Calidifontibacter indicus: one gene and its partner. The protein of the gene in region 1 interacts with the protein of each later gene in a pairwise test. Links are inferred from orthologs where the notes say so. Each region holds a gene or a part of one and is shown on either strand. Other genes may lie near its edges. The genes, in order: DFJ65_RS06030 and ndk.

Region 1 (15,561 bases):
CGGGATGAAGCCGTAGCTGGTCGGCTTGGCGAAGATCGCCGGTTCGACGCGGTCGAGCTTCATCACCTTGTTCTCGCGGTCCCACTCGATCTTGAGGCTGCTGCCCTTGCCGATCTCGACGACGACGTTGATGAGGCCGCCGTCGACATCGCCCGGTCCGAAGGCCTCGTTGAAGTCCACCACTTGTGTCTGCTCCTGGAATCGCGCCGAAAGTGCGGGCTGAGCGTATCAACCGCACGGGCCCGCCCGAACCACGTCAGGACGAGGCGAACCAGCCGTCCGGGCCGAGCGGTGAGTTCATCCGGGGCACGTACTGATCGAAGAAGATGCGGGCGATCAGCTCGCGACGACTGTGCACGCCGGCCTTCTCGAAGACCGACTTGAGGTGGTCCTGCACGGTGTAGGTCGACAGGAACATCGCGGCGGCGATCTCCTTGGTGTCCAGGCCCTGGATCACCCGTTGCACGACGTCCCGCTCGCGTTCGGTGAGGTCGAACGCCGAGATGACGAGCGGCACGATCTCGGGTGGGCTGGCCTCGTCGATGGTGATGGCGACCTGTCCGCGAGCGCCGTCGCGGCCCTGCATGGTGGTGGCGTAGAGCACCAGCCAGGTGCCACTCGCGCCGCGCACCCGGCACCGCGGCGGACGGTCGATCTCGCCGGCGGAGTACCGGCGCGCCGCGCCGATCAGGCCGGAGACGATGGCCGCCGAGCTGACACCGTCCGGCGACATCATGAGCTCGCCGAGCCGCACCTCGGCCGCCTCGCTGACCATCACCGGTTGGTCGTCGGCGTCGACGACGATGACGGCGGGCCCGGCGATGACCGCCGGAGCGTTGACGACCGCGGTGAGGATGCCGGAGCGGATGCCCCGCGCGAGCAGCGGCGACAGGGCGGCGCCCAGATCCACGTCGTCCTGCGTGAAGTGCGGTTCGCCGACGTCGCGGTGCAAGGCGATGCCACCCCAGGCGGCGTTGCCGTCGCGCGCGATGACCCGCAACTCGTCGCCGAACCCGTAGACCGGTCGCAGGAACCCCGCCAGCCGGCGCGAGTCGGGCGACTGCAACTGCACCGCCATCGCCGGCACCTCGGCGTGCGCGAGCGCCTCGAAGGACGACTCCTCCCGGGTGCCGAACTCCACCAGCCCCCACTGGTGGTCCTGCTCGTCGAACCCCTTGAGCCGTCCGGTCTTGAAGGTGCCGGTGAGCAGCAGGGTGCTCGGGTCGAGGGACGACTGGCAGGCGGCCGAGTGCGGGATGGCGCGCGCGATCGAGTCGGCTGCCTCGTCGAGGAAGGTCTCGAGATCGAGACCGGCGCGGGAGAGCACGTCAACGTCCCGCATGACGCGGGTGGCCATCAGGGCGGGCACCATACCCCCAGTGTGCGTCGATCGGGGCGTCGCCGCTATCCCAATGTTCTGGGGGTGCGTGTGCCCCCGCGCACGCGGTGCCGCAACCACCCGACCGCGCGGGATGGTGGCCGGTGGGTCACCGGCCGGATCGTTGACGATGTTCACCACTCACGAACCGAAAGGCAGCGGTCGGCACATGACCATCGCATCCGTCCATTCCTCGGCCTCCTCGTTGCAGGCCGAATTCCCCGGCGTCGTCCATCTACCGGGTGGCCCCGAGTACGACGCCCTGACCACCCCGTGGGACCTCGCGGTGCGGCAGGCCCCGGTGGCCGTCGCCGAACCCGGCGACGCCGCCGCGGTCGCCGCGATCGTGCGCGCCGTCGTCGGCCTCGGGCTGCGCATCGCGCCGCAGACCACGGGGCACGCCGCGGCTCCCCTGGTGCACCACCAGGACCTCTCCGACGTCGTGCTGCTGCGCACCGGTCGCCTGACCGAGGTGCACATCGACGCTCCGCGACGCCTGGCGCGCATCGGCGGCGGCGCCATCTGGGCCGACGTCATCGGCGCAGCGGCCGAGCACGGGCTCATGGTGCTGCACGGTTCGGCGGCCGACGTCGGCGTCGTGGGCTACACGCTCGCCGGTGGTCTCAGTTTCTACGGACGCCGGTACGGCCTGGCGGCCAACAGTGTGCGGGTGATCGAACTCGTCACTGCGGCAGGCGAACTCATGCGTGTCGACGCCGAGAGCGACCCCGAGCTGTTCTGGGCGCTGCGCGGCGGGGTCGGGGCGAACTTCGGCATCGTCACCGCGGTGGAGATGGAGTTGTTTCCGCTCGCGACCGTGCACGCCGGGATGATGCTCTGGGACATCGGGCACGCCGACCCGGTGCTGCGCACCTGGGCAACGTGGGCGAAGACCGCCCCGGAGGAGGTCACCACCTCGCTGCGGATCATGCGCTTTCCGCCGCTGCCCGAACTGCCGCCGTTCCTGTCCGGTCGCCGGATCGTGGTCATCGACGGGGCGGTGCTCGGCAGTTCCGAGGATGCCGCGGCGGTGCTCGCGCCGCTGCGGGCGGTCGCGCCGGAGATGGACACCTTCGCCGACATGCCGACGACCGTCCTGACCGACGTGCACATGGACCCGCCGGAACCCACGCCGAGTGTCGCGCAGGGGGCGATCCTCGACGAGCTCGGTGAGGAAGGGGTGCGCGCGTTGCTGCAGGAGGTGGGTCCGTCGGCCGAGTGCGCGCTGACCTTCCTGGAGTTGCGGCAGCTCGGCGGCGCGATCGGGCGTTCGCCCGAGCACGGCGGTGCGATCTCGGCGCTCCCCGGTTCGTTCGCGATGTTCGCCTGCGCGATCGCGCCCTTCCCCGAAGCGGCGGCCGCCGGCCAGGCTGCCGGGCAGTCGGTGCGCCGGGCCATGACCCCGTGGACCAACGAGCGCAGCTTCCCCAGCTTCAACCACGGGGAGAGCCAGGTGGGCACCGGCTACTCGGCCGGCGACTTCGCCCGGCTGCGGGCGGTGCGAGAGCGGGTCGACCCGGATCGGGTGCTCGCGGCGCACCACCCGATCTACTGAGGAAGGACTAGCGGACACCCGCGCTGCAACTCAGCACCCGTCGAGTCGAGATTCCCCGCAATTGCGCGGATCTCGACGGGGGCGACGGTCGAGTTGCAGCGCGGATGTCCGCTGCGCTGTTGCCTCAGATCCGGTGGACCCGCTCGGTCGTCACCGGCAGCGGCCCCGTACGGTCCGAGGCAACACTGATCGGCGCTCGGCTCCTCGACGCGACCGGCGCGTACCGGCGCGTCTGAAGGAGCGACGCAATGCGAGTGACCAAGGACATGCTCGACGAGGAACTGCGCGGCCGGTACTGGGTCGGCGAGCTCATCGGCGCCGCGGTCGCGCACGAGCCGACGTCGCGCCTGATCTCGCGTCTCGGGGCGAGCGCAGCGTTTGCGGGAGAGGTGTGGCAGGGAATGCAGCAGGGACCGGCACCAACGTGCCGGTCCCTGCTGCATCTTGTGGAGCTAAGGGGATTCGAACCCCTGACCTTCTCATTGCGAACGAGACGCGCTACCAACTGCGCCATAGCCCCAAGAGCGAGGAACACGATAACACTCGGCGTCGGTCGGCCACCAATCGGCCGGGATGCGAACGGCACCCGCCCCGAGGTGGGACGGACGCCGTCGGCGAAAGCTGTGAGTGGCTCAACCGGCGCGGTAGACCGCGGGCAGTTCCTCCAGGTCTTCGTCGAGCGCGAGGCCGTCGAACGGGAGGTCTTCGACCGTCGGGGCCGGGGCCACCTCGGTCTGCGGGGCCCGCTCCTTCATCGCGTAGGTCGGACGCGGCACCTGCGTCGGGCGCCAGCCGTCGGCGTCGTTGTCGCGGGCGTCGAACACCACGTCGGACTCGGCGACGACGGTCTCGGCAACCGGGGCCTCAGCCTGCTCCTCGAAACCGAACGGCGCTGCGGCGTGGACCGATTCGGTCGTCGCGGCTGCTTCCTCGGCCTCGAGGGCCTCGAACGCGGCGGTGTCGGCCGGGGCGGCGAACGACTCGGTGCGCACCGTGCGACGGGGCGCCCGGTGCACCGGAGCGGCGCTGCGTGCCCGCTGCTGGGCCACGACGCTGCTGCGCAGCCACGCGACCACGCCGACGGTGGCGAGCAGGCCGACCAGGGGCACGAACCAGGAGACGACACCGAACGGAGCCAGCACGAGACCGACAGCGGTGAGGGCGAGCGCGCCGAGCAGCGAGATGCCGCGCACCTGCCGCCCGTTCAACCCGCGCACCTTGGCCAGCGCCTGCTTGCCGCCGGTGGCGATGCCGGCGAACCGCTCGCGCGCGGGCGTCTGCTTCGGCGCCTGCGTCCCGGCCTGCTGTGCGTCGTTCATCTCGTCTCCCACGGTCGGTTGTCCGGCGCGCAACGAGGTGCGCGCGGTCTTCACACTGACCTGCGGCGGCGGAGCCGAGGTCGGACGCGACCGCACCATCGGGGCGATGCCCTGCGGCAGCGGGTCGCGCTTGGCGAGCACTCGCATCGCCTCGGAGAAGCGGTCGACCGACCGAGCGGTCGCCATCGCCTCCCGCCGACGAATCCAATGCTGCAACAGGTAGGCAGCCCAGATCGCGACGACGAGGAGGATGAGCAAGCTGGTGGTCGGCACGAACCCGACGGTAGTTGCGCGGTCGGCAACGATCGTGGACCTAATCGGTGTGTCGCGGAAGTGATTGCCCCGAAAGGCGATTGAGGCGGTCGACGACGCGCTCCCCGGCGAGGTCCTCGGTGGTGAGAGCGAACGTACGGTGGTCGCGCCAGGCGCCGTCGATGTGCAGGTAGGCGCGGCGCACTCCCTCGTCGCGCATCCCGAGCTTGGCGACCACCCGCAGGCTCGGCCCGTTGTCGGGCCGGATGTTGACCTCGACCCGGTGCAGCCCCTCCCGCTGGAAGGCGTGGTCCATGGCCATCGCCAGGGCGAACGGCATGATCCCTTGTCCCGCAACGCTTTCGGATATCCAATACCCGGCGGACGCCGACAGCAACGCACCGCGGGAGATGCCGAACAGATGCACCTGGCCGACGAGCGCCCCGTCGACCTCGAGCGCGAACGGGAGCAACCGGCCGGCCTTGCCCTCGCGATCCTGCTGGCGCACCATCTGCGCGAACGAGATGACGCCGGGTGTCGGATTCGGCGGCGAGGAGTCCCACGGACGGTTCCAGTCGGCGTTGGCCCGGCGCAGCGTGAGGTACTCCACCCGGTCGGCGCGAGTTCGCAACGGCCGCAACTTGATCCGATGTCCGTCGTTGCGTGCTTCGACCGCCGCCGGCCAGTGCCGGTCACTCATCGGGGGTGGTCACCACCACGGATCTGATCAAGGGCGTGGGCGATCACCGGTGCGAGCACGGCGAGCGCGTCCTTCACCCCGCCCGACGAGCCGGGCAGGTTGATCACCAGCGTGCGGTCGGCGACACCGGCGACGCCACGCGACAGCATCGCCCCGGGAATGCCCTTGGCCACCCCCGGCGCCCGGAGGGCTTCGGGGATGCCGGGCACGAGCCGGTCGAGCAGCGGTGCCGTCTCCTCCGGGGTGCGGTCGGTCGGGTTGAGCCCGGTGCCGCCGGTGGTCAACACCAGATCGACCCCTGAGGCAAGCGCGGCCCGCAACGCCTCCCCCACCGGTGCGCCGTCGGCGACGACAACCGGCTCGGCGACGGCAAAACCCCACTCCCGCAACGCACTTGCGAGCAGTTGGCCCGAGGTGTCCGGGTAGACCCCGGACGCCGCCCGGGTCGAGCAGGTGATCACGACGGCGTCAGGCATCCTCGCTCCAGTCGCCCGAGCGTCCGCCCGACTTGGCGGTCACCCGGATGTCGGTGATGCGCGCGTGCTTGTCGACGGCCTTGACCATGTCGACGAGGGCGAGCGCCGCGACGCTGACGCAGGTGAGCGCCTCCATCTCGATGCCGGTGCGGTCGGCGGTGCGCACGGTGGCCTCGATGTCGACCCGGTCGTCGCGCACCACGAGGTCGACGGCGACGGCGTGCACCGCCACCGGGTGGGCCAACGGCACCAGTTCCGGAGTGCGCTTGGCAGCCTGGATGCCGGCGATCCGGGCGACCGCGAGCGCGTCACCCTTGGGCACCGTGTCGGAGCGCAGTGCCTCGATCGCCGCGTCGCAGAGCCGCACCGACCCACGCGCCTGCGCCTGCCGTGCGGTGACCGGCTTGGCGCTCACGTCGACCATATGCGCCGTGCCGTCCGACCGCACGTGGGTCAGACCGGAACCCTTGTCGCTCACACGAACTCACCGTCCAGCCCGATGATCCGGATGCGGTCACCGGCGCGCACCTCGTCGACCTCGGCATCGATCCAGGCGAGTCCGTCGGCGGTCGAGAGTCCACCCATCAGGTGCGACCCCGGGCCTCCGCTGGCGGTGGCGAAGTGGCCGTCGCCGCGGTGCTCGAGCCGCACACGAGCCAGCTGGGTGCGCTCGTCGGGGGTGCGCCAGCCGTCGGCGACCGTTGCGGTCATCCAGCCGATCTGCGGCGAACGCCCCGCCATCACCCGCAGCGCCGGCGCGACGAACACGACGAACGACACCAGCGACGACACCGGATTGCCCGGCAGCGCGAACAGCGGGACGTCGGTGCGCACGAACCCGAAGCCCTGTGGCTTGCCCGGTTGCATGGCGATCTTGCTGAACTCGACCTCGGTGCCGCCCTCGAACGCCGCCTTCAACGGTTCGAACGCACCCGCGCTGACCCCGCCGGAGGTGATGATCGCGTCGGCGCCGGCAGCGAGCGCTGCGTCGACCGCGTCACGCACGGCGTCACCGGTGTCGCCGCAGCGGTCGACCCGGGCGACCTCGAAGCCGGCCTGGCGCACCAACGCGGCGAGCATCGGTCCGTTGGTGTCGATGATCTGCCCGTGGTCGAGTTCCTCGCCGGGAGAACGCAGTTCGTCACCGGTGCTGATGAGCGCGACCTTCGGCAGGGGCACCACGGGCACCTCCGCGCGTCCGGACGCGGCAAGCACCGGCACGTGCCGGGCACCGATCCGGGTGCCGGCCGGGAGCACCAGCGCACCGGCCTGCACGTCGCCACCCGCGGCGCGGATGGACCTGCCGGCGACGGCCGCGACTTCGAACCGCACCTGCTCGGTGCCGCCGTCGGTGTGTTCGACCTGCACGATCGCGTCGGCGCCGTCGGGCACCGCGGCGCCGGTCATGATCTGCCAGGCCGTGCCCGGTTCGAGCCGCACCTGCCGGGTGTCACCGGCCGGGATCACACCCGCCACCGGAAGGGTCGTGCCGGGCGCCGGCACGTCGGCGGCACGCACGGCGTAACCGTCCATCGCCGAGTTGTCGAACCCCGGCAGCGAATACCTGGCGGTGACGTCTTCGGCCAGCACGCGTCCGTGGGCGTCGCCGATGGCGATCGGGGTCGACGGCAACCGGTGGACGGCGCCGACGAGCCGGTCGGCGTAGTCCTGCGGGGGCAGCAGACGGGTCGCCGCCATCAGTGCCTCAGCTGGCGGTCCTCGAGCCGACCCGCCCCTTCGTCGGTGTCGACCCATTCGGCCAGCCAGGTGCGGAACTCGGCGCCGATGTCACGGTGACGCACCGCGAGGCGCACCACCGCCTTGAGGTAGTCGAGTCGGTCGCCGGTGTCGTACCGGTTGCCCCGGAAGACCACACCGACCACCCCGCCGCCCGGCGCGCCGCTCTGCGCCTGCGTGAGCAGCGCGTCGGTCAGCTGGATCTCGCCGCCGCGTCCGGGCGCCGTCTGCGCCAGCACCTCGAAGATCGACGGGTCGAGCACGTAACGCCCGATGACCGCGAGGTTCGAGGGCGCCTCGGCGGGGTCGGGCTTCTCGACCATCGACGTCACCCGCACCACGTCGTCCTCACCGTCGAGCGCCTCCACCGCGGCGCAGCCGTACAGGTTGATCTGGTCGCGCGGCACCTCCATCAGCGCCACGACCGAGCCGCCGTAGCGTCCGCGGGCGGCGATCATCTGCTGCAGGAGGGTCTCGGTCTCGTCGATGAGGTCGTCGCCCAACAACACCGCGAACGGCTGCTGCCCGACATGCGCCTTGGCCCGCAGCACCGCGTGACCGAGACCGAGCGGCTCGCCCTGACGCACGAAGTGCACGTTGCCGAGGTCGGCCGACTTGCGCACCCGGCGCAGCTTCTTGTCGTCGAGCTTGCGCTCGAGCGCCGCCTCCAACTCCCAGTGCCGGTCGAAGTGGTCCTCCAACGCGGCCTTGTTGCGTCCGGTGATCATCAAGACGTCGTCGATGCCGGCCCGTGCGGCCTCCTCGACGACGTACTGGATGGCCGGCTTGTCGACGACCGGCAGCATTTCCTTCGGGATCGCCTTGCTCGCCGGCAGGAAACGGGTGCCGAGACCGGCCGCCGGGATGACGGCCTTGACAACGTCACTGGGTGCGGACTCACTCATGGGTGTCAGGCTAGTGGAGCCGCATTGCATTCTGCCGTGGGTTGCGCCGGGCTCACCTGTGGCTCGCGCACTCGGCCCGTCACACTGGACGGATGAGCACGTCGCGCGCCCTGCCCGAACTTCCGGCCGACAAGCAGGCGGCGCGGGCGGCGGTGCGCGCGGCGCGTCGGCAGTGGCGCGACGACCCGGCCACCGATCGCGGCGCCACCGCGGCGGCCTTCCGCGACCGTCTGCTCACCTGGCTGGCACCCCGCACCCCCGGCACCATCACGGCGTACGAGTCGTGGGCGACCGAGCCGCCCACGCAGGCATTGATCGCCGGGCTGCAGGACGCCGGGTGGCGGGTGCTGGTGCCCGACACCCTTCCCGACCTGCGATTGTCATGGCACGATGTCGCCGGGCCCGGGGTCGACCTCGGCATCGACGCCGTCGCGTCCGCCGACGTGCTCCTCATCCCGGGCCTCGCCATCGATCGGGACGGATACCGGCTCGGGCAGGGCGGTGGGTGTTACGACCGCACTCTCCCGTTGCGCAGGCCCGGCACGCTCGTCGTCGCGATGGTGTTCGAGCAGGAGATCGTGCGACAGGTGCCCCGCGAACCGCACGATCTTCCGGTCGACGCGGTGCTCACGACGCAAGCGGTGCGCGAGCGCGATCCAGCAACTGGAAGAATCCAGCCCGGGGACAACTGAACCGGCCGCGCACGGCCTGACCGGAAGGAGCGCTCGATGCACCTGACGGACGTCGCTGCGTTCGCCGGTTCTCTCGGCGCCGTGCCCAAGTCGGGCGCCTACGACCTCGACGACCTCACCCGCACCCTGCTCATCGGCAGCGCGGTGCTGCTGGTTGCGGTCGCCGCGGTGCGCCTAGCGAACAAGTCGGGGCTGCCGACGCTGCTGCTCTATCTCGCGATGGGCGTCGTGCTCGGCGAGGCGGGGTTCGGCCTGGAGTTCTCCGATCCACTGATGACCGAGGTGCTCGGTTACTCGGCGCTCGTGCTGATCCTGGCCGAAGGTGGTTTGACCACGCAGTGGTCGGCGATCAGGCGCAGCGTGGTGCCGGCGATGTTGTTGTCCACCGTCGGTGTGCTGATATCGGTCGCGGTCGTCGGTGTCGCCGTCCATTACCTGCTCCACTTCGACTGGACCACGGCGTTCCTGCTCGGCGCCATCGTCTCCTCGACCGACGCCGCGGCCGTCTTCTCGGTGCTGCGCAAGGTGCCGCTGCCCCACCGTGTCACCGGTGTGCTGGAGGCGGAGTCGGGCTTCAACGACGCCCCCGTCGTGCTGCTGGTCTCGGCGCTCGCATCGGCGGCGGCACCCGGACGACCCGACCCGAACTGGCTGTCCGTGGGGTTCCACGCCGGCTTTGAACTCGCCGTCGGCGCCGCGATCGGCCTGGCGCTCGGTTATGTGCTCGGCACCCTGATGAAGCGCGCGGCCCCCGGGTCGTCGGGTCTGTTCTCGATCGGCGTGCTCGCCGCGTGTGTGCTGGCGTTCGCGGTGGCCGATGCCGTGCACACCAGCGGCTTCATCGCGGTCTACCTGTGCGCGCTGGTGCTCGGCAACCTGGGTCTCCCACACCGCCAAGCCGTGCGCGGCTTCGCCCAGTCGTTCGGTTGGTTGGCCCAGATCGGGCTGTTCGTGCTGCTCGGTCTGCTCGCCGCGCCGTCCCGTCTGCAGGACCAGCTGTTCCCGGCGCTCGTCGTCGGGTTGGTGCTGCTGCTGGTGGCCCGCCCCCTGTCGGTGTTCGGGTCGATGCCCGGGTTCGGCATCACCACCCCCGAGAAGCTGTTCCTGTCGTGGGCCGGCCTGCGCGGTGCGGTGCCGGTCGTGCTGGCCACGGTGCCGCTCACGCTCGGCAGCCAGGGCCTGGAGTGGATCTTCGACCTCGTGTTCGTGCTGGTCGTGGTGTTCACCCTCGTGCAGGCCCCGACGCTGCCCTGGGTGGCGCGCCGGCTCGGCATCGTCGACGAGTCGCACGTGGTCGACGTCGAGTTGGAATCGATGCCACTGGACGAATTGAACGCCGAGATGCTGCAGGTGCGGATCGGCCCGCACTCGCTGCTGCACGGGGTGGAGGTGCACGAGTTGCGGCTGCCCAAGGGCGCGAACGTCACGCTGGTCAAGCGCGACGACGAATCGTTCGTGCCGACCCGCCGCTCGGTGCTCCACCGCGGCGACCAACTGTTGATCGTCACCCCGTCGGCCGCGCGCTCCTGCGTGGTGCGCAGGGTGCGCGCGATCAGCGACCACGGACGGCTCGCCGGCTGGCGTCGGTCGGGCGCTCGGGACGCCGCGACGGACGTGCGACCGGGATGACCCGCGACCTGACCTAGAATCTGCGTCGTGCCCACCTACTCCTACGCCTGCAAGAACTGCGGCCATCAGTTCGACATCGTCCAGGCATTCAGCGACAACGCCCTGACCGACTGCCCCGAGTGCGGCGGCCGGTTGCGCAAGGTCTTCAACTCGGTCGGTGTCGTCTTCAAGGGGTCGGGCTTCTACCGCACCGACAGCCGTGGCGGCTCTTCCTCGAGCACGCCGGCCAGCACCACCTCGAACGACTCGAGCACCTCGAGCTCGAACGGCTCGGGCGACAGCGCCGCGAAGCCCGCGGCGAGCTCCGACTCCAAGCCGGCCGCCTCGACGGCGACCAAGTCGGCCGACTGACCACCCGCCTGACCACCCGGCTGTCCACAGCCCCCGCACGGCTGCGGACGGTCCACAGCGGCACCCGTTGCCGCCACGACCCGGTCGGTGCAGCGGACTAGTCTCACCGCCATGACCACCGCTGCCCACACCGCTGCACACGCCTTGTCGCCCACCGACTCCCCCCGTGCCGAGATCGGCGTGATCGGCGGCTCGGGGTTCTACACCTTCCTCGACAATGCGCGCGCGGTGCGCGTCGACACCCCGTTCGGCGCGCCGAGCGACGACCTCGTGATCGGCACGGTGGCCGGCCGGTCGGTGGCGTTCCTGGCGCGGCACGGTCAGGGGCACCGGTTCCCCCCGCACCGGGTCAATTACCGCGCCAACCTGTGGGCGCTGCGTTCGGTGGGGGTGCGTGAGGTGCTCGCCCCGTGCGCGGTCGGCGGGCTCGACCCACGCTTCTCCCCCGGCACCGTGGTGGTGCCCGATCAGGTCGTCGACCGCACCTGGGGCCGCGAGCACACCGTCTACGACGAGCCCGGCCCGGTGGTGCACGTCGGCTTCGCCGACCCCTACTGCCCGACCGGGCGCTCGGCCGTGCTCGGTGCCGCCGCCGGTCAGAGCGAGCTTCCCGCCGTCGACGGCGGCACGCTCGTCGTCATCAACGGCCCGCGCTTCTCCAGCCGCGCCGAGTCGCGCTGGCACCAGGCCGCCGGGTGGTCGGTCGTCGGCATGACCGGCATGCCGGAGGCGTCCATCGCCCGCGAGTTGGCGATGTGTTTCACCAGCATCTGCCTGGTGACCGATGCCGACGCCGGCGTCGAAGGCGACTCCGGCGTCACCCACGACGAGGTGTTGGCGGTGTTCGCGACGAAGGTCGAACACCTCAAGGACCTCGTCCGGGCGAGCATCGCCGCCCTGCCCACCGGGGCTGCGACCTGCGAGTGCCAGCACGCGCTCGACGGCATCACCCTCCCCTTCGAGTTGCCGTGACCGGCGCGCGGCGCGGCGGGTCGGCGCGCTTCGAGGCGTTGCGCGGCCCCGGCCGGCAGGCCCGGTGGCAGCGGGCCAGGCTGCGCCGCATCGCCGCCGCCGCGCTGGTCGCCGTCGCGGTGTGCGCGGCGTGGGGGCTGCTGCGTCCGGCACCGGAAGCGACGGTGGCCGTCACCGTGGCAGCCCGCCCGATCGCGGCCGGCGCCAAGATCTCGGCGGCCGACCTGCGCACCGCGCAGTGGCCGTCGAGCGTCGCTGTTCCCGGCGTGCTGCCGCTCTCGACCGCGGCGGGACGCACCGCGACCGCCGCCATCGCGGCCGGCGAACCGGTCACCCAGTCACGGGCGACCCGCTCCACCTGGGGTGTGCTGCGCGCCGACGAGCAGGCCTTCACGATCCCGCTCGCCGATCCGGCGCTGGCGGGATTGCTCTCCCCCGGTGACCTGCTCGATCTGTACGACCCGGGCGATCACCGGGTGGTGGTGAGTGCGGCTCGTGTCGTGATGTCCACCACCCCAAAGGTTGAACCAATGGGCGGCTCCGCGACGGCCGACGTGATGGTCGTGGTCGCCGTTCCGCGCCGCAATTCCGCGGAATTGGCGGGTTCGCTCGCCACGGCGGCGACGCTCGGCACCGGATTGGTGGCCGCCGCGCGTCCCCGCGGCTAGCACACAATTTGGGCGCTGTACGGCGTTTTCAGTTTTTGCTGATCCGCGCCCTCCGCTACTGTTTCGGCGATTCATGCAAGGTACGCAATCCCCCGAAAGAAGGAAACTGCCATGAGCGGCTTCAAGAAATTCCTCCTGCAGGGCAACGTCGTCGAGCTCGCTGTTGCGGTTGTCATCGCGGGCGTTTTCGGCGAGGTCGTCAAGGCATTCGTCACGATCATCATGGACCTCATCGGTAAGGCCGGAGGCACCCCGAACTTCTCCGGCTACACGCCGGGTGGCGTCCACGTCGGCGCATTCCTGACCGCGCTCGTTGCGTTCATCATCGTCGCCGCGATCGTCTACTTCGGTGTTGTGAAGCCGTACGAGGCCTTCAAGGCTCGCTTCGTCAAGCCGGAGGAGGAGAACGCCACCGAGCTCAGCGTTCTCACCGAGATCCGCGACGCGCTGCGCGCCGGTCGCTGATCCATCGCATGTTCGAAGGAGCGGGTGCCCCTCACGGGGCATCCGCTCCTTCGTTTTTGGGCTACTTCCGGCCTACTTTCCGGGACTCAGCCCCAGTGCGGCGGACGCTGCTCGTGCAGCCACCGCTCGTGATCGCGCTCCCCGCCGCCTTCGGCCGCGGTGTCCGGCGTGGCCGGCTCCTCGCGCGGCTCGGGGCCGTCGTCGCCGCCGGTCGCAGGTCGCACCACGCGGCGGTGCCGTCGCCCGCGACGCGGTGATGCATCGTCCGGTCGGTCGGCGGGCACTGACGTTGCTGACGTTTCGGACCCGGCTGACCGGCCATGTGCGTCCGAGCGATCAGACATCGTCGCCGTCACCGACCAGGTCGGCCAGGCGGGACACCTGTCTGGCCGGGTCGCGGAACATCTCGTCGAGACAGACCCGTTCGTAGCGCCAGCCCCGCTCGCGCAGCTGCTGCGGACGCACCAGGTCGCGATCACGCACCTCCGCCTCGGCCGCGAGGGTAGAACCGTCGGTGTCGAGGGCGACCAACTGGTCGGGGCCGTCCGGGTCACCGAGCACCAGATCGAGTCCGGGTTTCCCGAGGCCCGCGCCCGAACGCACCGTGACACCGCTGTCGCGCAGTCGGCGGGCCAGTTCGGCGACGAGCGGGTGTTGCGCCGCGGTCGGCTGCACCGGTGCGGGACGGTCGAGCACGCTGCCGGCCGAGGCGGTGCGCCGACGGCGCGCCTTGCGGCCGGGCTGTCCGGGCTGCTGCTCGGGCTGCACCGAGGAGTCGTCCTCGCCGCCCGGCCGGCCGGCCGTGCCGGTGCCGGCATGCACCAACAAGTCGCGGAACATGTGGGCGCCGCGGGTGCGCAACGACGACACCGCGATGTCTCCGGGGCGCAGCGAACTCACCACCACCGTGCGCAGGCGGGCCCGGGTCGAGGCCACGAGCAGAGCCTGCTCGCCGCGGTCGGCCAGGGCGGCGGCGGCAGCACCGACCAACTCGCCCTTCTCGTCAACGCGGGCGGCGACCGTCACCACGGCCACGTCGCGGGTGAACCCTTGTGCGCGGCGGGCGCTGCGCACAAGCAGCGGCTTGGGGTCGTCGGACTGCAAGTACCGCGTCAGCGCGGGGTCCGTGCTCGCCCGCCGGGCCAGCGCCGTCGAGACCCGCTCGGCGTGTTCGTCGGTGAGGGTCACCACCATCAGCGAGCCGCGGGCCGGGTCGGCGGCATGGGCGGCCACCAGGTCGACGACCCGATCGATCTCGTGGGCGACGCCGCCCTGCCCGCTGACGACGTCGAGACGGAACGGCCGCTCGTCGCCCGGACGCGGGAAGGTGCGGATGGCGCCGCCGTACGCCTGCGCGTTCGCGAAGTCGAACAGGCGCCCGTCGCTGGACCGGTAGTGCGTGCTCAGTTGCTGCCGCGGCACCAGCGGCCCGAGTTCGTCGACGATCGACGCCGGGCGCCGGGAGGTGTCGACGGCACGGCCGACGTCGACCACGAACGGGTGCGGGCCGGTCTGGCGCCGGTCGCCGAACAGCACCGTCTGTGCCGCGCGGCGGACGGCGGGCACGACCTCGGCGGTGCCGACCTGGGATGCCTCGTCGACGACGACCACGTCGAACCACACACCGGCGGGCACGTGCGAGGGCACCAGTAGCGGGCTCATCGCCCAGCACGGCATCAGCGCCATCATCAGCTCGGGTGCCACCGGCAGCAGGTCGCGCAGGCTCGCACCACGAGCGAGCCCCTGCTGCACCGCGCGCACCTGGTCGGGCAGGTTGCGCACCACGGACTGCAGTCGCGCATCGACGGCGGTGCGCACCGCCTGCACCCGCGCATCGCGGCGGTGCTGCTCGTCGTCGGCATACTGCGCGAGCAACTCCCGCACACTGTCACCGGTGGAGGTCGCGCCGGGAGCGCCGTCGTCCGACTGTTGGCAAAGGTGCTCGAAAACCGATGTCCACCAGACGAATTCGAGCTCAGGAACGACCTGCTCGGTGGGCACCTGACGGTTGGCCAGGTCGTCGACGAGGTCGCCGAGCCCCTTCGCTCGGAGCGCCTCGATGTCGTCGGCGACGGTCGGAATCACCTCGAGCCGGTCGGTCGCGCGGGCCAATCGGGTGAGGCGCGCCTGCAAGGAGTCGAAGGACTTGTCGAGCAGGTCACCTCCGGCAGCGGTGCCGGCCAACCGGTCACCGAGCCATTCGAGCTCGGAGCGCAGCCGTTCGTGTTCGGTGAGTGCCTCCGCCAGGCCCTTCGGGGCCGACGGGCGCGAACCCTTGCCGGCGATCCGGCGCCACTGGGTGCGCTGCCGGTGGGCCCGCACCAACACGCCGTGCAGGTCGGGACGCGGTCCCGGACGCAGGAGGTCCTGGGCCTGGGAGGTGAGTCGCCGCCGGTCGAGCAGGCCGAGGTGCACGTCGTTCTCGCGACGGTAGTCACGTCCGCCGGTGGCGCCGGCGAGCT
Region 2 (15,358 bases), 1.6 Mb from region 1 along the record:
TTTGGTGTTCGGCGCGCTGTGGATCACCGCCCTCGTGCAGGGCGCCAAGATGGACCGACTGACCCGCGAATTCTCCGGAGCCGCCCAGTGAACTTCTTCCAAGCCGTCGTGCTCGGCCTCGTGCAGGGCCTGACCGAGTTCCTGCCGATCTCGTCATCGGCCCACCAACTCATCGTCAGCCGACTGTTCTTCGACAACGACGGCGGCGGCGCCGCGTTCACCGCGGTCACCCAGCTCGGCACCGAGACCGCGGTGCTCGTCTACTTCTGGCGCGACATCGTCCGCATCGTCAAGGCGTGGGCGCTGTCGCTCGTCGGCAAGGTGCCGCGCAGCGACCCCGACGCCAGGATGGGCTGGTGGGTGATCATCGGCACCATCCCGATCGGCGTGCTCGGCGTGGTGCTGAAGGACGCGATCCACGGTCCGGTGCGCAACCTGTGGGTCACCGCGACGATGTTGCTGGTGTTCGCACTGATCATCGCGGTCGCCGACTCGACCGCCAGTCAGCGCAAGACGCTCAACGATCTGAACGCGGCCGACGGCGTGAAGTTCGGTCTGTTCCAGGCCTGCGCGCTCATCCCGGGTGTCTCCCGCTCCGGCGGCACCATCGCCGGTGGTCTGTTCATGGGATACCGCCGTGAGGACGCCGCCCGCTACTCCTTCCTGCTGGCCGTGCCGGCCGTGCTCGCGTCCGGTTTCTTCGAACTGCTCGACATCGCCGGCAAACCCAACCCGGACGGCTGGACGCCGATCGTCATCGCCACCGTGTTGGCGGGCATCGTCGGCTACGCGGTCATCGCCTGGCTGATGCGCTACATCTCGACCCACGACTTCAAGCCGTTCGTGTTCTACCGGATCGCGCTCGCGGTGATCCTGTTCGCGCTGCTCGGCTTCGGTGTCATCGACAGCGGGGCACCCACCGCCTAGCCGTACCCAGCCCACTCACACCCCGCACGCACACCCCGCAGCGTTTGCGTTGGGGGCGGTGTTAGCGTTGGGGGCGGTGGCCTAGGCTCTGCATCGTGAGCGCGCAGATCGAACGGACCCTGGTCATCGTCAAGCCCGACGGCTACTCCCGTGGACTCACCGGGGAGGTGCTGCGCCGCATCGAAGCCAAGGGCTACACGCTGGCCGAGTTGCAGGTCATCAGCCCCGACCGTGAGCGCCTCGCGAAGCACTACGCCGAGCACGAGGGCAAGCCCTTCTACGAGCCGCTGGTCGACTTCATGAGCAGCGGCCCCGCGGTCTTCGCGATCGTCGAGGGACACCGTTGCATCGAGGGCTTCCGCGCCCTGGCCGGCGCGACCGACCCGACCGCGGCGCTGCCGGGCACCATCCGGGGCGACCTCGGCCGCGACTGGGGCCTGCCGGTGCAGCAGAACATCGTGCACGGCTCCGACTCGCCGGAGTCGGCCGAGCGTGAGATCAACATCTGGTTCGCGGGCTGATCGTCTGATCGGCCGGCCATAGTCGCACCGCGGGCGCCGCTGAGCCCCGGTTCGTCGGGCGGCGCGTCGGCGATGCGGTGCGATGGTCGCGCTAGGAAGCGGCCGCCTGGTCGCGACTCGCGGCCAGGTCGTCGAGTCCGGCGATCGCCTTCTCCAGCAGGGTCGCAAGCTGCTCGCGCTGCGGGCCGGTGAGGCGGGACAGCACATCCGACTCCAGCAGGTCGCTCTCGCGGACCACCTGTCGGAAGGTCTCCCAACCGGCGGCCGTGAGCGTGACCAGCACGCGGGTGCGGTTGCTCGGGTCGGGGGTGCGATCGATGAGGCCGCGCTCGGCCATCTTGTCGAGGCGGTGGGTCATCGACGACGGTGCCACCGCGACCACTTCGGCCAGCTGTGACGGCGTGGTCGTGGTGTCGCGCGGACGCAGGGCGAGGTTGGACAGCACCGACCACTCACCGGTGGTGAGGCCCACGTCGGACAGCGCGAACCCGTACCACTGCGACAGTTTGCGGGTGAGGCCCTGCACCGCGGTGATGACCCGCTGCACCTGCTCGTTGCCGCCCGCTTCGACGTATGCGGCGACCTCGGCCTCGTACTCCTGACGGACCGACTTACGTTTCGATTTGGAAGGACTCATTGCCTCCAGTGTGCCACCGTCAGGGGTCGGAACGGTCGCGACCACCAGGAGACGGCAACTGATCTACGATCACCGGGTGACCCGTCGACTGCTGCCTACCGGGCGTGACCTCGCAGTCGATCTGGGCACCGCGAACACCCTCGTGTACGAGCGCGGACGCGGCGTCGTGCTCGACGAGCCGTCCGCCGTCGCGCTCGAGGTCGGCACCGGACGACTCATCGCCGCCGGCGCGAAGGCGCGCGAGATGCTCGGCCGCACACCCGGCCACGTCGACGTCACCCGTCCGCTGCGCGACGGTGTCATCAACGACGCCGACGTCGCCGAGCGGATGCTGCGTTACTTCATCGCCCAGGTGCACCCGTCCCGGCTGCTGCGACCCCGCATGGTGGTGTGCGTGCCCAGCGAGGTGACCGGGGTCGAGCGCCGCGCACTGGAGGACGCCGCGACCCGAGCCGGCGCGCGCCGGGTCTACGTGATCGAGGAGGCGATGGCGGCCGCACTGGGTGCCGACCTGCCGGTCGAGGAGGCCACCGCGAGCATGGTCGTCGACGTCGGCGGCGGCACCAGCGACGTCGCGGTGATCAGCCTCGGCGGCATCGTGCAGGCCCGATCGATCCGGGTCGGCGGCGACGAGATCGACGAGGCGATCGTCGCCTTCGTGAAGAACGAGTACGCACTGCTGCTGGGGGAGCGCAGCAGCGAGGACATCAAGGTGCAGATCGGGTCGGCCTTCCCGTTGCGCGAGGAACTGTCGATGCGGGTGCGCGGACGCGACCTGGTCAGCGGGCTGCCGAAGACGGTCACCGTCACCTCCCAGGAGGTGCGCCGGGCGATCGACGCCCCACTGTTGCAGATCTGCGAACTGGTGCGCGCGACCCTCGACGTCTGCCCGCCCGAACTCGCCGGCGACGTGCTCGACCACGGCATCATGCTCACCGGCGGCGGGTCACTGCTGCGGGGCGTCGACGCCCGGCTGCGGCACGAACTCGGGGTGCCGGTGCGGATCGCCGAGGAGCCGCTGCGCGCGGTGGCCCGAGGGGCGGGACGATGTGTCGAGGAGTTCGGCACCCTGCAACGAGTTTTGGTAGACAGCAAGAGGTACTGAGCAAAAGTACTGAGCAGAAGTACTGACCCGTGCGCCCACCCGGAATGCGCGCGGTCGGCTGAGGAAGGATGTCCCGATGAGCAACTCCCGCGCCTACGAACTGGACCGCGCCCACGTCTTTCACTCGTGGTCGGCCCAGCGCAAGATCAGCCCGATGGTGGTCGACCGCGCCGAGGGCTCCCACCTGTGGGACGACCAGGGCAACCGCTACCTCGACTTCACCTCCCAGTTGGTCTACACCAACATCGGCCACCAGCACCCCAAGGTGGTCAAGGCGATCCAGGACCAGGCCGCGAAGCTGTGCACGATCGCCCCGGCCCACGCCAACGCCGAACGCTCCGAGGCGGCCCGGTTGATCGCCGAGATCTCGCCCGAGGGCATGGAGTACACCTTCTTCACCAACGCCGGCGCCGAGGCGATCGAGCACGCGATCCGGATGGCCCGCCTGCACACCGGCAAGATCAAGGTGCTCACCCGCTACCGCAGCTACCACGGCGGCACCCAGACCGCGCTCAACGCGACCGGCGACCCGCGCCGTTGGGCCAGCGACTACGGCAACGCCGGCATCGTCCACTTCCGCGGACCGTTCCTCTACCGCTCGGAGTTCCACGCGACCACCGAGCAGCAGGAGTGCGAGCGGGCACTGGCGCACCTGCGCAGCACCATCGAACTCGAGGGCCCCTCGACGATCGCCGCCATCCTGCTGGAGACCATCCCGGGCACCGCCGGGATCATGCCCCCGCCGCCCGGCTACCTCAAGGGGGTGCGCGAGTTGTGCGACGAATTCGGTCTCGTCTACATCGCCGACGAGGTGATGGCCGGGTTCGGTCGCACCGGTGAATGGCTGGCGCTCGACGCCCACGACGTGGTGCCCGACCTCGTGACCTTCGCCAAGGGCGTCACCTCGGGTTATGTGCCGCTCGGCGGCGTCATGGTCGGGCCGACGGTGTTCGAGTCGTTCGCCGAGAAGCCCTACCCGGGCGGCCTCACCTACTCCGGCCACCCGCTGGCCGCCGCGGCCGCGATCGCGACGATCGGTGCGATGCGCGAGGAGGGCATGGTCGAGAACGCCGCGCGCGTCGGCCGCGACATCATCGGGCCGACCCTGACCAAGATGGCCGACGACCACGCCTGTCTCGGCGAGGTGCGCGGCGTCGGTGCGTTCTGGGCGCTGGAACTGGTGCGCGACAAGGAAACCCGCGAACCCCTCGCGCCGTACGGCGGGTCGAGCCCGGCGATGGACGCGGTGGTGGCCGAGTGCAAGAAGAACGGCCTGCTGCCGTTCGTCAACTACAACCGCATCCACGTCGTGCCCGCGCTCAACATTCCTGACGACCAGTTGCAGGAGGGTCTGCAGATCCTCGACGCGGCACTCGCGGTCGGGGACGCCCAGGCCAAGGGCTGACCCATGGCGCTCCGGCCACACACCCGACGGCGGGTGCTCGCCGTCGGGTTGGCCGGATGTCTGTTGGCGGTCGTCGTCGACCAGGCGGCGCCCGGTGCCACGGCACCGGTGCGGCGGGTCGCCGCAGAGGTGTTCTCACCCGCCCAGTCGGCGTTGTCCGGCGGCGACGACGCGAACAGCCTTGCTCGGCAACGTGATTCCGCGCTCCGCGATGCGGGTGACTCCCGTGCGAACGCGGCGACGCTCAGTGCCCTGCGGACCTTGCTCGGGTCGGCACCGGCCGACGGACGCCGGTTCGTGGCGGCGCGCGTCATCGGCTACACCACGGGCACCACGGCGGGCACGGTGCAGCAGGTGACGATCGACGCCGGATCGGCGGACGGCATCCGCACCAACCTGACCGTGATCGCCACCGACGGACTCGTCGGACGCACGGTCGCGGTCAGCACCCACTCGGCGACGGTGCAGTTGCTCACCGACCCGGACAGCGCGGTCGGGGTGCGGGTCGGTGCACCCGGAATGCTCGCGTCGGTGTCGGCGAAGGTGCCCGCCGGGCTGCCCACCCGCGATCCCGGGCGCCTCACGCTCCGGATCGCCGGCACCACCCAGGCGAAGGTCGGCGACCGCGCGACCACCCTCGGCAGCATCGACCAGACGCCGTACGTGTCGGGCGTGCCGGTCGGCACGGTGGTATCCGTCGACCCCGACCGTGGCCAGGGTGCGCCCACCGCGGTGCTGCGGCCCGCGGTCGACGTCAGCCGGCTCGACCTCGTCGGGGTGGTGCTGCCCGGTGACCGGCAGACCCGTCCGACGGTGCAGGGCACCCGGTGACGTCGCGGTGACCTCGTTGATCCCCGCACGGTTGACCGTCGTGCGGACGCTGGAACTGCTGCTTGCGGTGTTGCTGACCGTCACCGTGCTGCCCCGTTGGGGTGTGCCGGTCGATCTCGTGCTGGTGCTCGTCGTCGCGGTCGGGTTGCGCGCCGGCACCCAGGTGGGCGCGTTGTTCGGGCTCGTCGCCGGGCTGCTGGTCGACGTCGTGCCGCCGGGGTCGGTGCCGCTCGGGGCGACCGCGCTGGTCTACGCCGCGATCGGCGCGGGCGCGGGCGTGCTGCATCGTTCGGTGCGGGCGTCGGTGCTGCTGCCGGCAGCATGCCTGCTGCTCGCCGCGGCCGCCGTGCAACTGGTGCGGCTCGGCGTGGCGGCGTCGGCGCGGCAGGGGTTCGACCTCGGTCACGCGGCCGCCCTCGTGGTGTTGACCGCCGTCGTCGGCGCGCTGCTCGTGCCTCCGGTGATGCGGCTGGAACACCACCTCGTTGCCAGGGGGATGGTGTGATTCGGCGGCGCGGCGGCATCGAGTATCCCGACGGCCACCGTCCGGCCGGGCGGGCGCCGTACCCCACCCGCATCTGGGCGCTGCTGCTCGTCGCCGTGCTGGTGTTCGGGGTGCTCGCCGGACGGCTCTTCCAACTGCAGGTGGTCGACGGCCCCCAGATGCGGCAGGCCGCCGAGCGCATCAACACCCGCACGATCACCGTGCCGGCCACCCGCGGTCGCATCCTCGCTGTCGACGGCACCCCGCTGGTCACCAACGGGTCGACCGCCATGCTGACGATCGACCCCACGGTGCTGGCCGACAGCAAGGACGGCGGCCGCGCGCTGCTGACCCGGGTGCAGCAACTCGTCGGCGGCGACGTGGAACAGATGCTGGCCCGCACCCGGGCCTGCGGCACGGCGGGCGCACCGCCGGCCCCCGTCTGCTTCTCCGGGAGCCCGGTCGAACCGATCCCGGTGCTCGGCGACGTCGATCCCGGGCTGGCGATGACCTTGCTCGAACGCCCCGAGGACTTCCCTGGCATCGCCGTCCAGCAGGTGCAGGTGCGCCGCTTCCCGGCGCCGTCGGCGGTCAACGCGGCACAGGTGATCGGCTACCTTGGCCGCACGAACAGCGATGACCTGCAACGCAATCCGTCACTGACCGCCGCCGACGTCATCGGGCGCAGCGGCCTCGAACTCAGTCAGGACAAGGCGTTGCGTGGCACCGCCGGTGAGACGGTGCTTGCCGTCGACGCCCGCGGGTTGCCGGTGAGCACGGTGAGCACCCGGCCCCCGACGTCCGGACGCGATGTCGTCACCCACCTCGACCTGCCGGTGCAGCGGGCCGCCGAGTCGGCGCTGTCGGACACGATCGCCCGGTTGCGGGCCGCGAAGCGTCCGACGACCGGGGGAGCGGCACTGGTGCTCGACGCATCGAGCGGCGCCGTCGTGGCGATGGCCAGCAACCCCAGCTACGACCCCCTGGTCTGGACCGGCGGCATCAGCTCGGCCGACTACGCCCGCCTCACCGCACCCTCGGCGAACAACCCGTTGATGAACCGGGCGATCGCGCAACTGCAACCCCCGGCGTCGACCTTCAAGGCGGTGAGCCTGCCGGCCGCGATCGCCACCGGCATCGATCCGAAGGGGCACTACCAGTGCTCGTCGTCGGTCACCGTCGGCAGCCGGGTCTTCAAGAACTACGAGTCGGCGGCGTTCGGATCGATCGACCTGCCCACCGCGCTCGAGGTCTCCTGCGACACCGTCTTCTACCGCTGGGCCTACGCCCGGTGGATCGCCGAGGGCGGCATCAAGGCCGACGCATCCACCCCGAACCCGTTCACCGACACCGCCGTCTCGTTCGGCTTCGGCAAACCCACCGGCATCGACCTACCGGGCGAGGCAGCCGGCAACGTGCCCGGGCGCCAGTGGAAGGTGAATCAGTGGAACGCGATGAAGGCCACCACCTGCCGCCGTGCGACAACCGGCTACCCCGAGGTGAAGGACAAGGCGCAGGCCGACTACTTCAAGCAGTTGGCGGTCGAGAACTGCCGGTACGGCTACCAGTGGCAGGCCGGTGACGCCGTCAACCTCTCGATCGGTCAGGGCGACATGCTCGTCAGCCCGCTGCAACTGGCGGTAGCGTACGCCGCCGTCGCCAACGGCGGAACGCTCTGGCAGCCGCAGGTGGTCGCGGCCACCCGCACCGCCGACGGTTCCTCCCGCACCGCCGTCACCCCGCACCGCACCGGCACCGTGTCGATGCCTGCCGAGGCTCGTCCGGTGCTGCTTGACGGCCTGCGGCGCGTGGTCACCGAACCGGCCGGCACCGCGCACGCGGGCTTTGCGACCTTCCCCGCCGACTACCCGGTCTCGGGCAAGACCGGCACCGGCGAGGTCTACGGCAAGGACGCCACCGCATGGTTCGCGTCGTACGGACCCAAGCTGCCCAGCGGCAAGCAGTACGTCGTCGTCGTGATGATCGAACAGGGCGGCCTCGCCGCATCGGCCGCGGTGCCCGCCGCCCGGCAGATCTGGGACGTGCTGCGCACCCGGCCGTGACCTCCCGGTCCCGACGCCTACCCATCTCACACCCACCGGACGCATGTCGGGGGCGCCCGGCGCGCGGCGTAGAGTGACCGGCGTATCCGCGGAGGGAAAGCCGGTCGAAGTCCGGCGCTGACCCGCAACCGTAGGCCCGAGAGGGCGAGCCGGAACGCCGACGCGGAGACGAGCTCACTCCCCGTCGAGGTCTACGGGCGGAGCGTCGGACCCCACCAGGACCGGCTCCCGCACGCCGGCCGTCCTGGAAGGATCACCATGACCCTCAACACCACCGCCCGCGCGGGTCTCGCGGGCACTGCCGCGCTCGCCGCCCTTGCCCTGGCCGGCACGTCGACCGCTCAGGCCGCGACCACCCCCGAGGTCGGTGTCGCGTCCTACCTCGTCTCGCAGCTCGCTGCCGGCGGACACCACCTGTCCACCACCTTCGACGGCACCCCGTACGCCGACTACGGCCTCACCAACGACGCGATCCTCGCGCTCGCCACGACCGGCGCCGGGCAGACCGAGATGGGCCGTGCCGCCGACTACATGGTCGCGAACGGCAGCGCCTACTACGGTGCCGGTGCCGAGCGCTACAGCGGGTCGCTGGCCAAGCAGATCGTCATGCTCAAGGCCACCGGACGCTCGACCGGCGCACTGGTCACTGACCTGCGCGGCCTCGAGGCGGCGAACGGGCGATTCTCCGACAAGTCCGAGTACGGCGACTACTCCAACAACCTGTCCCAGTCGTGGGCGCTCATCGCGCTCAAGCGCTCGGGCGTGAACCCTTCGGCCAATGCCATCGCCTTCCTGAAGTCCCAGCAGTGCACCGACGGCGGGTTCAAGCTCAACCCCGGCGACACCGGCTGCGCCAGCGACCCGGACGCGACCTCCTTCGCGGTGCAGGCGCTCGCAGCCGTGGGCGACAGTGCTGCCGCCACCCGCGGTGCCGACTACCTCGCCGGGAAGCAGCAGGCGTCCGGTGGTGTGGGCGGCGGCTCGACCACCTCCGCCGTGAACAGCAACAGCACCGGCCTGGCCGCCGTCGCCTTCTCGGTGACCGGCAAGTCGGCCAACGCCGCTCGTGCGACCGCGTTCGTGAAGTCGCTGCAGTTCGGCTGCGACGCGCCGGCGCCGTTGCGCGGCGCCATCGCCTACGACCGTGCGACCTACACCACCAAGTTGGCCGCGGGGGCACCCGGTGACCAGGAGAACCGCAGCACCGTGCAGGCGGCGTTCGGGCTCACCCTGCAGCCGTACGTGTCGGTGACCGCGCACGGCGCCGCGACCGCGGCCGTCGACTGCAGCACGACTACCAGCAGCAGCACGTCGAGCACCTCGGCGTCCACCACGTCGTCCACATCGTCCTCGTCAGCGTCCACCACGTCTCCCACCACGTCGGTGGCCGCTTCGTCGACCTCGACCGTGACCGGCCCGGCGGTCGTCACCGACGGCCCGACCGGTGACGGGGGAGCCGACCTCGGCGTGCTGGCCGGGGCCGTGGCGCTCATCGCCACCGTCGGCGCAGGGGCTGGAGCCTATGGCCGCCGTCGCAAGTGATCGTCGCCCGGCGCGCGCCGGGAGCACCGCGCTGAGGCTGTTCGTCGCGCTCGGGCTGGCCCTGGGGTTCGTCGGACTCGTCGGCTTCGTGCAGGCACCGTCGAGCCAGGCAGCCGGTTGCACCGGCAGCACGGGTGTCTCGGTGGTCGTGCAATTCCCCGGTGGCGGCATCGCCACCGGATGCGCTCCAGGGAGTTACTCCAGCGCGCTGCAGGCGACGCAGGCCGCCGGGTTCCAGACCACCCGAGCCGCCCGGGAAGCGGGCTACTTCGTGTGCCGGATCAGTGGGCAGCCGGCCAGTGATCCGTGCCAGCGCGCGGCGCCGAGCACTGCCTACTGGGCCGTCTTCAGTGGCCGTCCGGGCAGTGGCTGGACCTACTCCCAGATGGGTGCGGCCTCGATGCCTGCGCCGCAGGGCAGCAGCGTCGGCTGGCGGTTCGGATCGGGCGCTGCGCCCGGCATCGCGCCGATCACCCCGACCAAGCCGTCCGCGACGAGCACGACGAGCGCCACGAGCACGACACGGCCGACGAGCACGAGCCCGCGGCCCAGCTCCACCTCGACGTGTCCGAGTTCGACTGCGGCGCACCCGAGTTCGACGGCCGCCCGGCCGTCGTCGACGGCGCCCGGCTCGTCCTCGACGGCACCTCGTTCGGGCACCGCTGGTTCGGTGCCCACGTCGGGATCGAGCGCAGGGTCCGGGTCGGCATCGGCCGCTGGGTCGAAGAAGGCCGGCGCGACCTCGTCCACCTCGTCGAGTACGGCTACCGGTTCGTCGTCGCAGAACCGGTCGCAGGATCCGTCGTCGCAGACCTCGGCCTCAGCTGACGCCTCGACGAACGCCTCGACGACCGGTGTCCCGACGGGCACCGATGTCGCCGTCGCGCAGCCCGACAACAACGGCGGCGGTGGCGGCACCAACCTCGGCCTGGTCGCCGGCGGTGGGGCCGTGGCGCTGCTCGGTGCAGGCGCCGTCATCGCCTGGTTCCGCCGTCGTCCGCAGGACTGATCGGGGAGTGGTCGCAGGCAGTACCGGAGGATGGGCGCCCCGCTTCGTGCACCCTGGGGCGTGGTGGCTGTGGGCGTGTTGCCTCGGTGCCGCCGCCACCCAGACCACCAATCCGATGCTGCTTCTGCTCGCGCTCGGCGCGGTCGTCTTCGTGGTGGTCAACCGTCGTCCCAATGCACCGTGGGCTCGGTCGTTCCGGATGTACCTCTACCTCGGCGTGTTCGTCGTGGTCAGCCGGGTGCTCCTGTTCGTGCTCGTCGGCGCCAAGACCGGGCCGACCGTGCTGGTGCGGCTGCCGGCGGTCGACCTTCCCTCGTGGGCTGCCGGCATCCAGTTGCTCGGGCCGATCGCCGTGGAAGACCTGGCCGCGGCGGCGAGCGAGGGCCTGCGATTGGCCACGATGATCACGTGCTTCGGCGCGGCCAACGTGCTCGCCAACCCGCGACGGCTGCTGCGGTCGCTGCCGGCCGCGGTGCGTGACGTCGGCACGGCCGTCGTCATCGCCCTGACCGTGGTGCCGCAGCTGGCCGAGAGCGCGGTGCGGGTGCGGCGCGCGCGGCAGCTGCGGGGGAGCACCGCGTCGGGTTTGCGCGGCGTGCCGCAGATCGCGCTGCCGGTGCTGCAGGACACCCTCGACCGGTCGTTGCTGCTGGCCGCCTCGATGGATGCGCGGGGCTTCGGCAACCGGGCCGAGACCACCCGCCGCGACAGTATCCTGATGGGGGCGCTGTCGCTCGGTGGACTGATGGCGTTGTGTGTCGGGTTGTACGGACTGCTCGGCGAATCGACCTCCGCCGACGGCGAACAGACCGGCACACCGGTGTGGATCGGACGCGGATTCGTCGTACTCGGTCTGCTGCTGGGGGCGCTCGGGCTCTGGTGGGGCGGACGGAAGGTGCCGTACTCGGTCTACCGGCCCGACCCGTGGGGCACCGCGGAATCCCTCGTTGCGTTGTGCGGGGTGGCCGCCTTCGTGCTGGTGCTCGAGGCTCTGCGCGACGATCCCATCGCGGCCTCGTTGGTCGTCGACCCCACCGTCCAGGTGCCGCACGTGCCGTTGCTCGCGGTGGTGGCCTTGCTGGTCGCGGCACTTCCCGGGCTCATCACGCCGGCCCTGCCCGCCACACCGAAACGCGCAGCGCGCGCCAGAGCTTTCGAGGAGAGCGCCGGATGAGTTGGGCCGCAATCAAATTCCAGAACGTCACGATCACCTACTCGGGCGAGGACCGCCCGGCGGTGCGCGACGTGACCTTCGAGCTGGAACAGGGCGAGCTCGCCGTGCTCGTCGGGCGGACGGGTGCGGGCAAGTCGACCGTGCTCGGCGCGATCAACGGGCTGGTGCCGCACTTCACCGGTGGCACCCTCACCGGCCATGTGCGGGTGCACGGGCGCGATACCCGCGATCACCTGCCGCGGCAGATGGCAGATCTCGTGGGCTACGTCGGGCAGGACCCGCTGGCCGGGTTCGTCACCGACACCGTCGAGGAGGAACTCGCCTACGGGATGGAGCAGTTCGGCATCGAGCCGCAGGTGATGCGCAAGCGGGTCGAGGAGACACTCGACCTGCTGGGCATCGCCGACCTGCGCAACATGCCGTTGCGTGACCTGTCCGGCGGGCAGCAGCAACGCGTCGCGATCGGCAGCGTGCTCACCCTGCAGCCCCAGGTGCTCGTGCTCGACGAACCGACCTCGGCGCTCGACCCGACCGGGGCCGAGGACGTGCTCGCCACCATCACCCGGCTGGTGCATGACCTGTCGGTCACCGTCGTTATGGCCGAGCACCGCATCGAGCGGGTGCTGCAGTACGCCGACACTCTCATCCATGTCACCCGCGACGGGTTGGTCGAGGTCGGTGAACCGGCGTCGATCATGCAGCACGCGAGCGTCGCACCCCCGGTGGTCGAACTCGGGCGTGACCAGGGGTGGACGCCACTGCCGCTGTCGGTGCGAGACGCGCGGCGGCGCGCCCGCCCGCTGCAGCAGGAACTCGCCGCCCGCGAGGTCCCTTCCCCGAGCCCTGCGCAGAGCCCGACAGTCGAAGGCCCGACCGTCCTGAGCGCGCACGGGGTGCGGGTCACGTACGGCGACTTCACCGCCGTCCGCGACGTCGACCTCGAGCTGCGGGGCGGGGTCGTCACCGCGCTGATGGGTCGCAACGGGTCGGGCAAGTCGTCGCTGATGTGGGCGCTGCAGGGCGCCGGGAAGCTCAAGGCCGGCGCCGTGCGGGTCGGCGACGTCGAACCGCGCACGCTCGCCGCGCCGCAGCGCCGCACCGTCGTCGGGATGGTGCCGCAGACCGCCGCCGACCTGCTCTACCTGGAGTCGGTGGCCGCCGAATGCGCCCAGGCCGACAAGGAGAGTGAGGCCGAGCCGGGCACCTGTCTGCGGTTGTTACGCGAGATGGTGCCCGACATCGTGCTCGACCGGCACCCGCGTGACCTGTCCGAAGGGCAACGGTTGTCGGTGGTGCTCGCGATCCAGCTGACCGCGCGGCCGCAGGTGGTGCTGCTCGACGAACCGACCCGCGGCCTCGACTACGCCGCGAAAGCCGCGCTACGAAACACGTTGCGGCAGTGCGCAGCTCGCGGCCAGGCGGTGCTCGTGTCGAGTCACGACGTCGAGTTCGTCGCGCAGACCGCCGACGAGGTCGTGTTCATGGCCGACGGCGACGTCGTCTCCACCGGGTCGACGGCCCGGGTGCTGTTGGGGTCACCGGCGTTCGCGCCCCAGGTCGCGAAGATCCTGGCGCCGCTGCCGTTGCTGACGGTCGACGCCGTCCGCGCACTGCGAGGGGCGCCCGCGTGAGGTCAGGTGCGGCGATCCCGCTCAAGCCGCGGTCGGCGCTGGCGATCGCGCTGGTGTCGGTCGTCGGTGTCGTCGGGTTCGCCTGGCCGTTGTTCGTCGACGCGTCGTCGTCGATGGCAGGCAGCCATCGCAGTGATGCGCCGTTCCTGTTCGCGCTCATGTTGCCGCTGCTGCTCATGGTGGTGCTCGCCGAACTGTCCGACGGTGGCATCGACTCCAAGGCCATTGCGATGCTCGGGGTGCTCTCCGCGGTCGATGCGATGCTGCGTCCGCTGGGTGCGGGCACCGGCGGCATCGAGGTGATGTTCTTCCTGCTCGTGCTTGCCGGACGCGTGTTCGGCGCCGGGTTCGGGTTCGTGCTGGGCTGCACGAGCATGTTCGCCTCGGCGGTGCTGACGGCGGGGATCGGCCCGTGGCTGCCGTTCCAGATGCTCGGGGCCGGTTGGGTGGCACTGGGCGCCGGGCTGTTGCCGCCGGTGCGCGGCAAGATCGAGATCGCGCTCCTCGCCGGCTACGGAGCACTGGCCGGGCTGCTCTACGGGTGGGTGCTCAACTTCTGGTTCTGGCCGCTCGGCACCGCGGGGGAGCCCGCCATCTCGGTGGTGCCCGGCGGACCCATTCTGACCAACCTGCAGCACTTCTTCGCGTTCAACCTGGCCACCTCGCTCGGCTGGGACATCGGGCGCGCGATCACCACCCTCGTCCTCATCCTGCTCACCGGCCGACCGATCCTGCTCACGCTGCGGCGGGCGTCGCGCAAGGCCGCGTTCGGTGCGGCCCCGACCACCTGAGCGGAACGGGCCGGGTGGCGGCGAGCGTGGTCGAGAGCGTGACCGGTAGGGCGGCCAAGAGGGGTGCGGGCATTCGAGTAGCGTGCAGCCACCGGCTGGACGGCGGCTGGATTAGGGCGAAACCGCGGACCGCTGGTACCTTTGTCAGTGCCGTCCGAACGGCCGCGGATCCAATCGCCCTGGTGAACAAGCCCAGGTGCGCCGCGCAACAAGATGACGAAAGGGAGTCGCCCAACCATGCCGCTCACCACCGCCCGTAAGGCCGAGATCGTTGCCGAGTACGGCACCAGCAAGGGCGACACCGGTTCGCCCGAGGTGCAGGTCGCACTGCTCACCGAGCGCATTCGCGAGCTCACCGAGCACGCCCGTCAGCACCCGCACGACCACCACAGCCGTCGTGGTCTGCTGCTCCTGGTGGGTCAGCGCAAGCGTCTGCTGCGTTACCTCGAAGACATCGACGTGGAGCGTTACCGCTCGCTGATCAAGCGTCTGGGCCTGCGCCGATAATCAAAGACTTACGACCGAAGGCGGTCCACCAACGGGTGGGTCGCCTTTCGGCGTAGGAGGCGCCGCCCCACAAGGGTGGGCGGCACCACCACAGAAGGAAACCCGTTCGCACACAACGACGATGTGCGACGAGATTTGAGAAGAACAGGAGGGCCCAATGGAGGGTCCAGAAATCACGTTCGCCGAAGCCACCATCGACAACGGCAAGTTCGGCACCCGCACCGTCCGGTTCGAGACCGGACGCCTCGCCAAGCAGGCCGCTGGAGCAGTGCTCTGCTACCTCGACGACGAGACCACCCTGCTGTCGACCACCGCGGCCGGCAAGCAACCGAAAGACCAGTTCGACTTCTTCCCGCTGACGGTCGACGTCGAGGAGCGCATGTACGCCGCGGGCAAGATCCCCGGCAGCTTCTTCCGTCGTGAGGGCCGCCCGTCCACCGACGCGATCCTCACCTGCCGTCTGATCGACCGCCCGCTGCGCCCGGCCTTCGTCAAGGGTCTGCGCAACGAGGTGCAGGTCGTCATCACCGTCCTGTCCCTGAACCCCGACCACCAGTACGACGTGCTGGCGATCAACGGTGCCTCGGCCTCGACCCAGATCTCGGGTCTGCCGTTCTCCGGCCCGATCGGTGCCACCCGCGTGTCGCTGATCGACGGCCAGTGGGTCGCGTTCCCCAACTTCTCCGACATCGAGCGTTCGACCTTCGACATGGTCGTCGCCGGTCGTGTCG

The links.
Region 2: the proteins of DFJ65_RS06030 (region 1) and ndk interact in binary tests that used the Escherichia coli proteins (3 or more experiments, as listed by UniProt). The link is inferred for Calidifontibacter indicus from one-to-one orthologs.

The regions. Positions count from the first base shown.
Region 1 is NZ_QTUA01000001.1:1,251,494-1,267,054, reverse strand. The notes cover bases 7,320-10,214. They hold DFJ65_RS06030 (5-formyltetrahydrofolate cyclo-ligase), read left to right. Parts: upstream 7,320-8,414; coding sequence 8,415-9,014; downstream 9,015-10,214. Other genes in these bases: DFJ65_RS06025 (potassium/proton antiporter), read left to right, coding at 9,051-10,214; galU (UTP--glucose-1-phosphate uridylyltransferase GalU), read right to left, coding at 7,378-8,322; DFJ65_RS17165 (molybdopterin molybdotransferase MoeA), read right to left, coding at 7,320-7,378. In the rest of the region: DFJ65_RS06080 (inorganic diphosphatase), read right to left, coding at 1-180; DFJ65_RS06075 (helix-turn-helix transcriptional regulator), read right to left, coding at 257-1,372; DFJ65_RS06070 (FAD-binding oxidoreductase), read left to right, coding at 1,548-2,933; DFJ65_RS06060 (hypothetical protein), read right to left, coding at 3,566-4,525; DFJ65_RS06055 (GNAT family N-acetyltransferase), read right to left, coding at 4,566-5,204; DFJ65_RS06050 (MogA/MoaB family molybdenum cofactor biosynthesis protein), read right to left, coding at 5,201-5,680; cyclic pyranopterin monophosphate synthase MoaC, read right to left, coding at 5,673-6,104; more of DFJ65_RS17165, read right to left, coding at 6,155-7,319; more of DFJ65_RS06025, read left to right, coding at 10,215-10,643; DFJ65_RS06020 (FmdB family zinc ribbon protein), read left to right, coding at 10,671-10,994; DFJ65_RS06015 (S-methyl-5'-thioadenosine phosphorylase), read left to right, coding at 11,106-11,966; DFJ65_RS06010 (SAF domain-containing protein), read left to right, coding at 11,963-12,634; DFJ65_RS06005 (MscL family protein), read left to right, coding at 12,746-13,099; DFJ65_RS06000 (hypothetical protein), read right to left, coding at 13,186-13,326; DFJ65_RS05995 (ATP-binding protein), read right to left, coding at 13,436-15,561. UniProt on the Escherichia coli protein: Involved in the removal of 5-formyltetrahydrofolate.
Region 2 is NZ_QTUA01000001.1:2,848,189-2,863,546, reverse strand. The notes cover bases 44-2,735. They hold ndk (nucleoside-diphosphate kinase), read left to right. Parts: upstream 44-1,022; coding sequence 1,023-1,448; downstream 1,449-2,735. Other genes in these bases: mreB (rod shape-determining protein), read left to right, coding at 2,162-2,735; DFJ65_RS13555 (MarR family winged helix-turn-helix transcriptional regulator), read right to left, coding at 1,540-2,085; DFJ65_RS13565 (undecaprenyl-diphosphate phosphatase), read left to right, coding at 88-927; DFJ65_RS13570 (DUF4233 domain-containing protein), read left to right, coding at 44-91. In the rest of the region: more of DFJ65_RS13570, read left to right, coding at 1-43; more of mreB, read left to right, coding at 2,736-3,190; DFJ65_RS13545 (aspartate aminotransferase family protein), read left to right, coding at 3,249-4,595; rod shape-determining protein MreC, read left to right, coding at 4,599-5,426; rod shape-determining protein MreD, read left to right, coding at 5,434-5,931; mrdA (penicillin-binding protein 2), read left to right, coding at 5,928-7,973; DFJ65_RS13525 (prenyltransferase/squalene oxidase repeat-containing protein), read left to right, coding at 8,232-9,515; DFJ65_RS18145 (hypothetical protein), read right to left, coding at 9,891-10,193; DFJ65_RS18140 (hypothetical protein), read left to right, coding at 10,186-10,524; DFJ65_RS13515 (energy-coupling factor transporter transmembrane component T), read left to right, coding at 10,532-11,698; DFJ65_RS13510 (ABC transporter ATP-binding protein), read left to right, coding at 11,695-13,329; DFJ65_RS13505 (ECF transporter S component), read left to right, coding at 13,326-14,120; rpsO (30S ribosomal protein S15), read left to right, coding at 14,358-14,627; DFJ65_RS13495 (polyribonucleotide nucleotidyltransferase), read left to right, coding at 14,785-15,358. UniProt on the Escherichia coli protein: Major role in the synthesis of nucleoside triphosphates other than ATP. The ATP gamma phosphate is transferred to the NDP beta phosphate via a ping-pong mechanism, using a phosphorylated active-site intermediate.